2 regions of the Streptomyces sp. NPDC058308 genome follow, and region 1 is predicted to be linked to the other one. Evidence: riboswitches for the same ligand, from Rfam matches in the RefSeq annotation. Region 1 holds a riboswitch; the other holds the start of a gene.
What was found. Region 1 has a riboswitch for cyclic di-AMP ahead of ACFVYL_RS36340 (M23 family metallopeptidase). Riboswitches for the same ligand answer to the same signal wherever they lie in the genome.
Positions count from the first base shown of each region.

Region 2: linked by a shared signal. The riboswitch ahead of ACFVYL_RS28070 (C40 family peptidase) and the one ahead of ACFVYL_RS36340 (M23 family metallopeptidase) in region 1 are both predicted to bind cyclic di-AMP.

Region 1 covers NZ_JBHVZA010000049.1:17,833-22,036, reverse strand. The annotation lists gene ACFVYL_RS36350 (PrsW family intramembrane metalloprotease) at 1-64, shown strand, start outside; gene ACFVYL_RS36345 (aldo/keto reductase) at 68-1,012, opposite strand; gene ACFVYL_RS36340 (M23 family metallopeptidase) at 1,176-2,249, opposite strand; cyclic di-AMP (ydaO/yuaA leader) riboswitch at 2,261-2,423, opposite strand; gene ACFVYL_RS36335 (PP2C family protein-serine/threonine phosphatase) at 2,655-3,797, opposite strand; tRNA gene ACFVYL_RS36330 (tRNA-Met) at 3,963-4,036, opposite strand; gene ACFVYL_RS36325 (alginate lyase family protein) at 4,084-4,204, opposite strand, start outside.
Region 2 covers NZ_JBHVZA010000023.1:140,857-145,060, reverse strand. The annotation lists gene ACFVYL_RS28080 (ATP-dependent Clp protease proteolytic subunit) at 74-709, shown strand; gene ACFVYL_RS28075 (hypothetical protein) at 717-1,025, shown strand; cyclic di-AMP (ydaO/yuaA leader) riboswitch at 1,383-1,559, shown strand; gene ACFVYL_RS28070 (C40 family peptidase) at 1,563-2,036, shown strand; gene ACFVYL_RS28065 (ATP-binding protein) at 2,096-2,548, opposite strand; gene ACFVYL_RS28060 (helix-turn-helix domain-containing protein) at 2,821-3,684, shown strand; gene ACFVYL_RS28055 (DUF397 domain-containing protein) at 3,775-3,918, shown strand; gene ACFVYL_RS28050 (8-amino-7-oxononanoate synthase) at 3,953-4,204, opposite strand, start outside.

The DNA.
Region 1 (4,204 bases):
GTACCCGCAGCCCTATCCCGCGTACGGCTACCCGACGACGTACGACAACCCCTACCGCTCTTAGGCCCTACGCGGAAGCCTCCGTCAGGCGCGCGAGCTCCGCCTGCGTCAGTTCCAGGTCCGCCACCGCGAGCAGCGCGGGCAGCTGCCCGACCGTGCGCGCGGAGGCGATCGGCGCCGCGACGGTGGGCTGCGCCGCCAGCCAGGCGAGCGCCACGGTCGCGACCTCGGCGCCGCGGTCGGCGGCGATCTCGTCGAGCGCGGCGAGGACACGGTCGCCGCGCTCGCTGCCCACGTACGACTCGACCCGTCCGCTGCGCGCGCTCTCCACCCGCGCACCGGGGCGGTACTTGCCGGTCAGGAAGCCGGACGCGAGCGCGTAGTAGGGGACGGCCGCGAGGCCGGAGCGCGAGGCGAGCTCCTGGAGCGGGCCCTCGTAGGTGTCGCGGGAGACGAGGTTGTAGTGCGGCTGCAGCGCGACGTAGCGCGCGAGGCCCTCGCGGTCGGAGAAGTCGAGGGACTCCTGGAGCCGCTCGGGCGTGATGTTGGAGGCGGCGATGGCGCGCACCTTGCCGTCCCGCACCAGCTCGTCGAGCGTGCCGATGATCTCCTCGACGGGGACCGAGGGGTCGTCGTAGTGCGTGTAATAGAGGTCGATGTAGTCGGTGCCGAGACGGCGCAGGGACTGCTCGGCGGCGCCCTTGATGGTGGCCGGGGAGAGGCCCTTGTACGCGGGGTGCGCGCCGGCCTTCGTGGCGATGACGACATCGGAGCGGTTGCCGCGCTCGGCGAGCCACTCGCCGATGAGGGTCTCGGACTCGCCGCCCTCGTTGCCCTCCACCCAGGCCGAGTACGCGTCGGCGGTGTCGATGAAGTTGCCGCCCGCGGCGGTGTAGGCGTCGAGGACGGCGAAGGACGCGGCGCGGTCGGCGGTCCAGCCGAAGACGTTGCCGCCCAGGGAGAGCGGGAAGACCTCGAGGTCGGAAGAGCCGAGCTGGCGAAGAGAAGTCATACGTTCCGCAACGTCCGCGGTGGAAGCGGAATTCCGTCTCGCCGGGACGGGACCGGCGGCCCTGGCGTCGGGGGGGGGTGGGCGCCAGGGCCGCCGGAGTCGAGGGGGCCCTCAGGGGTGGTTCAGGGGGGCAGGAGGGTTCAGGGGGTGGTTGCGGGGGTGCTCAGGGGTTGAGGCCCTTGCCCTGCAGCCAGCCGAGCGGGTCGATGCCGGTGCCGTCGGGCGTGTGGACCTCCATGTGGAGGTGCGGCCCGGTGACGTTGCCGGTCGCGCCGACGCGGCCGATGACCTCGCCCGTGGTGACCTTCTGCCCCGCGCTGACATTGAGCGAGGACTGGTGGCAGTACCAGACCTCCGTGCCGTCCTCCAGTTCGAGCACGGTGCGGTAGCCGTACGCGCCCGCCCAGCCGGCCTCCTTGACGGTGCCGGTGTGCACGGCCTTGAGGGGGGTACCCGTGGGTGCGGCGAAGTCCAGACCGGTGTGGTGGCCGGAGGACCACATGGCACCGGCGTCGCCGAAGTGCGAGGTGAGGGTGTACGAGGAGGTGGGGATGGCGTAGCTCTTGGCGAGCTTGGCCAGGCGCTCGGCCTCTGCCTTGGCCTTGCGGGCCTCCGCCTCCTTCTTCTTCTTGGCGGCGGCCTCGGCCTTCGCGTCCCGCTGGGCCGCCTGCTGCTGGGTGGCGGCCTCTTCGGCGGCCTTCTTGACGGCCGCGTCCTCGGCCGCGGTCCGTACGACGGTGTCCGCCTGGTCCTGCTGGTTCTCGGCCTGCTGCATGATGCGGGCGCGCAGCGCCTCGCCCGCGTCGGTGGTGCCCTGCTCGGCGTCGGCGGTGCTGACGCCGGCCGCGGTGAGGGGGGCCGCCGCGGCGGCGGACACCGTGGAGTCCGCCGCGTCGTCAGATATCAGCGAGCCCACGCCGGGCAGCGACTTGGCCTCCGGCAGCGAGTCCGCGACGGTGTCCATGCCCGGCAGGTCGGGCATCGAGAGGGAGACCGGCGGCTTGCCGTCCTGCGCGGTGGCGATGCCGCCCGCGCCGACGGCGGCGATGACGCCCACGCCGAGGACGGTGGAGCTGCGGGCGAGCCCGCCGCCCTTCTTGTGCACACGGTGCCTGCCACGGACGGGACGGACGGAATCCTCGGTGGGGTTCCACTCCTCGAAGGAGTCGTCGTACGTACCGAAGTCATCGTCATTCGGTATGTACACGGCTTGGGGGGCAGGCCGGTTGGACGCCACTGGGGCGCACTCCTTTCCTTCCTTCTCGCCTACCGGGTTAGCTGACGGGTTCGGAGCAGGAAGGTCTCCTACGGACACCTGGCGCCGGTACACGGATGCACGGTGCTCAGCTGCCTGATTCACCCCAAGTTGGTGGTTCCCCGGCTCCCTTTCGGGATTAGGCGTGTGCGCGCGGAGCCGCCTCTAGTGACGGCTGGGACGACCGCGCTGCGTTATCGAACGTTAATAGACAGCGGGTCCGTATTCCAAGCTGTTCCGGTTGATCGTTAACGCCGACCGGGTGTACGTACCGGGACACGGAGGTTCGGAACGGGGCGAGTTGACGCCCTCTCACGCCCCCGCGGCACGCACCGGAGCTTCACATTCCCTTGACAGTACGTCAGTTGTCATGCGGAGGGATGCCCTTCAGTCACGGGCCGTGATGTCCGGATCCCCGGCGACGGGCCGCCGCACCGCGAGCAGCGCCATGTCGTCGGTCATCCGCCCCCCGGTGTGCCGCCGCACCTCCTCCGCCAGCGCGGCGAGCAGCGCGCGCGGGCCGCCGCGGCCCGGGAAGATGCGCCCGCCGAGCCGGGTCGCGGGATCGTAGAACTCCCCCGCAGGATCGCGCGCCTCCGACAGGCCGTCCGTGTAGAAGAGCAGCATCGCGCCGGGCGGGAACTCCGACTCGTCCGCCCGGTCCGGCCAGACCCCCAGCTCGCCCATGCCGAGCGGCAGCGCGGGCTCGCTCGCCGACAGGACGCACAGCCGGCCGTCCCCGCGCAGCAGCAGCGGCGACGGGTGCCCCCGGTTGATCAGCCGTACGGCGCCGCCGGCGTGGTGGATCTCGGCGAGTACGGCGGTGGTGAACCCCTCGAACTGGTCGAGCCCGTCGCGCCGGGTGCCCTCGCGCGCGAGCGCCCGCTCCAGGCGCTGCGCCACCGCCTCAAGCGTCGTCTCCTGCTCGGCGGCCTCCCGGAAGGCGCCGATGACGACGGCGACCGCGGCGACCGCGCCCATACCCTTGCCCCGGACGTCGCCGACGATGAGCCGCACGCCGTGCGGGGTGTCCTGCACCGCGTAGAGGTCGCCCCCGATGAACGCGTCGGCCTGCGCGGCCTCGTACCGCGCCGCGATGTCGAGCCCGCCGATCCGCGGATCGGGTTCGGGCAGCACGGCGCGCTGGGTGGTCTCGGCGATGGAGCGGGCGTTGGCGAGCCGGTCGTTGCCCCGGCGCACGACGCGGTTGATGACGATCGCGAGGGCCGCGACGGTGACCACGGTGAGCACCTCGGTGACGGCCTCGACATGGCCGCTGACCGGGTTGCCGAAGTGCAGGAAGAGGACGGCGGCCGTGGCGGCGGCGCCGGTCAGGACGGTGCTGAGCTGCGAGTAGAAGGGGGCGGCGATCAGCGGGGCGGCCGTGTAGAGGGGGGCCGCGGTGAATTCCGGCGGGGTCGTCACGTCGTACACGACGCCGACGATCAGGAGCAGGAGGGGCAGGGACCGGACGAAGGTCCGCTCGTGCGCGGTGGCACCCCTGTCCCCGGATCCCGCTCGCTGCCCCACCGCTTGTCTCCCGCCGACTCCGCGCCCATCACGCGCTCCACTCAGGGTTCCCCCGACGGGGAGCGGGTGCGACCTGGTGCGGTCCGACCGGGTTACGGGAAGGGCGTACGGGAAAACACCTAGGGCCCGGAACCAATTGCTTGGTTCCGGGCCCTAGGCCTTGAGTAGCGGGGACAGGATTTGAACCTGCGACCTCTGGGTTATGAGCCCAGCGAGCTACCGAGCTGCTCCACCCCGCGCCGTTGAATGCAACTCTACGCCATTGGGAGGGGTGCGTCGAACCACTTCAGGCGTTGCCCGCGTGCGTGAGCGTCTCCCAGGCCACGAAGAGGCCGTCCGTCCCCTCCGGCCGCCCGCGCTCCGTGTACCTCTCGGTCTCCGGCATCTCCAGGTGCAGCCGCCCCCGC
Region 2 (4,204 bases), on a different contig from region 1:
CGATCGTCCGTACGTCCTGTACATTTTGTACAGAGCCCGGACCGCACCGCGACCGGAGGAAGAGAGGCGCGCCATGAACCGTCCGTCCGCCCGCTACGTCCTGCCCGAGTTCACCGAACGCACCAGCTCGGGGACGCGGACCATGGACCCGTACTCCAAGCTCCTGGAAGAGCGGATCATCTTTCTCGGCACCCCCGTCGACGCCACCTCGGCGAACGACGTGATGGCGCAGTTCATGCACCTTGAGTACCAGGCGCCGGACCGCGACATCTCGCTGTACATCAACTCCCCCGGCGGCTCGTTCAGCGCGATGACCGCCATCTACGACACGATGCGGTTCGTCAGTTGCGACGTGGAGACGACCTGCCTGGGGCAGGCCGCGGCGGAGGCCGCCGTCCTGCTCGCCGCCGGCACACCCGGCAAACGGTTCGCTCTGCCGGGCGCCCGCGTACTGATCCACCAGCCCGCGGTCTCCGAACCGATCCACGGCCAGGCGACCGACCTCGCGATCCAGACCGACGAAATCCTGCGCACCCGGCGGCTGTTGGAGCAGCTGCTCGTACGGCACACGAGGCAGGCCCCGGGCCGGATCAGCGCGGACATCGAGCGGGACAAAATCTTCGACGCCCGGTCCGCCGTGGAGTACGGGCTCGTGGACCGGATCATCGCGAACCGCAAGAGCTCGCTCGCCGAGCGGGACGCGAGGTGACCTGCCGATGCTGCCGCCGGAGCTTCCGCCCCTGCCCGCCCTGACCCGCGCCGAGGCGGAGTTGATCGACCGCTATCTCGAGGTCGTCGACCTCCTCGGCCGGATCAACCCGGCCCGCGCCGAGCACACCTACGGCGGCCTCCGTGCCGCTCAGGCGCTGGTCGGCCGTGCGACCGCCCTGCGGGACGCACTCGCCGTCATGCACCAGCGGGGCGAGAGTGAGGTGCACGCGCCCACGCTCGCCCGGGCCCTGCGCGTCCTCGACGGTGAACGGCGTGCAGGACGGATCGCCCTCCCGCCTCCGCCGGGCGGCTGAGCGCCCGTCAACCGGCCGCCCGCTGACGCCGAAACGTCCCGGCCCGCTTCGAAACGGACCAGTCGGGCTACCACGGACGGCGTATTCGAACATCCTTCGCCGCACGTTCTGAACTTGCGTCCAGCGAGTACAGCAGGTCTGGAATTTGACATTCCGCTGCTGGTCGAGCCGTCGTCAGACCACCCACCGAGAGGTCCAATTCGACCGTGTCCACCTGAACAGGTCAGTCGTGAGGAGCCTCACAAAAAGCCGTTTCGGCTCGGTTTTCGGACCCATGTCGGGTCAAGATCCCTTTCGACGACAAGCCCCTGCCACAGCGGTGGGGCGGTCCGGGCGGACGCCGAGTCCTGCCGCCACCCGGATGACCGGTCGACATCTGTGCAACGGCAGGAGTGGAGGACCCAGGTACGACGGGCCCGTCCGGAAAGTCCGGGCGACGCCCTTGGGGTGAAGCCGCAGAGCACGACGCGGCCGGGCATCTTCGCCTGCCCGAACCCGACAGGTCATCTTTCACAGGCGGCTGACGAAGGGTTGCGCATGACCGCGCTGAATCATGTTCCGTCGCTGCTCAGCAGGACCGGTGCCGCATCGGTCCTCACGCTCGCCGTCGTAGGCGGCACCGTCGTGGCCCCCGGGCTCACGTCGGAGGCCGAGGCAGCAACCCATGGGACCAAGGCGCTCAAGATCGCGGCGTCCAAGAAGGGCTCCCCGTACGGCTACGGGGCGGTCGGACCCCACCGGTTCGACTGCTCGGGCCTGACGCTCTACTCGTTCAAGCGAACGGGCAAGAAGCTGCCCCGCACCGCCGCCGCGCAGTACAACAAGACCAAGCACGTCTCCAGGTCCCAGCGCACCCGCGGCGACCTGGTGTTCTTCCACTCCGGGCGGAACGTGTACCACGTGGGGATCTACGCGGGCGGCAACCGCATCTGGCACGCCCCCAAGAGGGGCACCGTGGTGCGCCTGGAGAAGATCTGGTCCAAGAGCGTCTGGTACGGGAGGGTGCGCTGACCCCGCCACGCGGCGCCCTCGGGCGCTCGGCCGCCGACTGACCCGCTCCGTCACCCGGGTCAGTGGGCGGCGTCGCGGTGTCTGCGCTGGACGGGGGCCCGCCAGGGCAGCGCGATCCACACGGTCTTGCCTCCTTCGTCGGTGGGGCTGACCGAGAGCTTGCCGCCGCACTCGGCGGTCAGCCAGCGGATGATGACCAGGCCGCGGCCGTTGTCCTGCTGGACGGCCGCGGGAAGCCGTTTGGGATAGCGCGGGTGGCTGTCGGTGACGCCGATGCGCAGCTGCTCGTCCCGGTCCAGTTCGATGTCGACGGTGAACGTGGGCGACTGCCCCAGGGTGTGCTGCACGGCATTCGTGGCGAGTTCGGAGACGATGAGCCGGATCGTGTCGGTCACCTCGGCGTCGCCGGGCAGGCCCCATTCGGAGAGCACACGCAAGACGTACTTCCGGGCGGCGGGGACCGAGGCAGGATCGCTCGGCAGGGTGACGGAGGCTTCCTGGTGATCTGCCATGGCGACGTTGTCCCTTTCCCACCGGGACCGGTCCCCGACTCGCGGCGGATGACTCAAGGACCGTCCCGGACTGGTGCTTCGCGCCAGACTGCCACTCCTTGGCCGGGCACGCGTGGCGATCCACCGAGATGTGCATATATCTGTCGCTCGATGCGGTGAACTCTGCTACGGCAGAGCGTATTTGGGCGAGGGACTCGCACTTCCTCTAATCTCGCCTACTGCCCCGCCTCGCCGCCGGAAGATCCGACGGCTCCGGCCGGAAGGAGACGGGCATGCAGTACGGCCCCGCGGTGCGTCGCCGCCAGCTCGGCGCCGAACTGCGCACCCTGCGCAACGAGGCGGGTCTCACCAGCAGTGAGGCTGCCGCCAGGCTCGGCTGGCACCAGTCGAAAGTGAGCCGGATCGAGACGGGCCGCAGCGGCGTGAAGGCCTCCGACGTGCGGCGGCTGCTCGCGGCGTACGAGGTGCGGGACTCCCGGCGCAGCGAGCTGCTCATCGCGTTCGCGGGGGCCGACGATCCCGGTGCGGGGCGTCATCACTGGTGGAAGGCGTATCGCGACCTGTTGCCCGCCACCTACCGGGACTTCATCAGCCTGGAGTCGCAGGCGCGTTGGGTGCGCACGCTCGAAACCACCGTGGTCCCGGGTCTGCTGCAGACCCCCGAGTACGCGCGTGCGGTGACCCGGGCGGCGCTCGGCGGGCTGCCGGAGAAGCAGGTCGACGCGCTCGTGGAGGTGCGTCTGGCCCGCCAGGACGTGCTGCGCGCGGATCCGCCGGTGCGGCTGAGCGTGGTCATGGACGAGGCGGTGCTGCGGCGGCCGGTGGGCGGGGCGCAGGTTCTCGCGGGGCAGTTGGCGCGCTTGCGGGAGGTGTCACTTCTGCCTCATGTCCGGCTTCAGGTACTGCCGTTCGCCGCCGGTGAGCATGCAGGCCTGATCGGTTCTTTCGTTATCTTTTCATTTCCGGACATTGCTGATCTGGATGTGGTTGTTCTCGACCATTTGACGAGTAGCCTCTACCTCGAACGGAAAGAAGACCTCCAGGCGTACACGGAGGCCTTCAACTCCCTTCAGGTACAGGCGCTTTCACCCGAGGAATCAACGGTATTCATCGCCGGACTAGGCGACGGCGCGTAAGGAGGCACCATGACCGCAATGCCTCGGTACGTACCTTCCAGCACAACGCTTCAAGGTGCGCGGTGGCAGCGCAGCAGCTACAGCAACGGAATGAACAACTGTGTCGAGACCGCCACCCTCGACCCGGGTCAGCCGACCGGCCTGCGGGCCGTGCGTGACTCGAAGAACATCGCAGGTCCCGCCCTGCTCATCTCCCCCGGCCCCTGGGAGACGTTCGTCGACAGCCTGCGCTGAGCGCGGCCCGGGCCCCATGCGGACCCGGAGCGGCTCATCGAGGTGCGCGGCGGCTGATCACCCGTACGGCACCGGCGATCTGCTCGTCGGTGAGATCCGCGCGGGCGGTCAGCCGCAGCCGTGAGATGCCGTCCGGCACCGACGGCGGACGGAAACAGCCCACGGCCAGGCCATCGGCCCGGCAGTCGGCCGCCCACCGGACGGCCTGCTCCGGTGAGGGGGCGCGCACCGAGACGACGGCGGCGTCGGGCCGTACCGCACAGAGGCCTTCGGCCGTGAGGCGCCG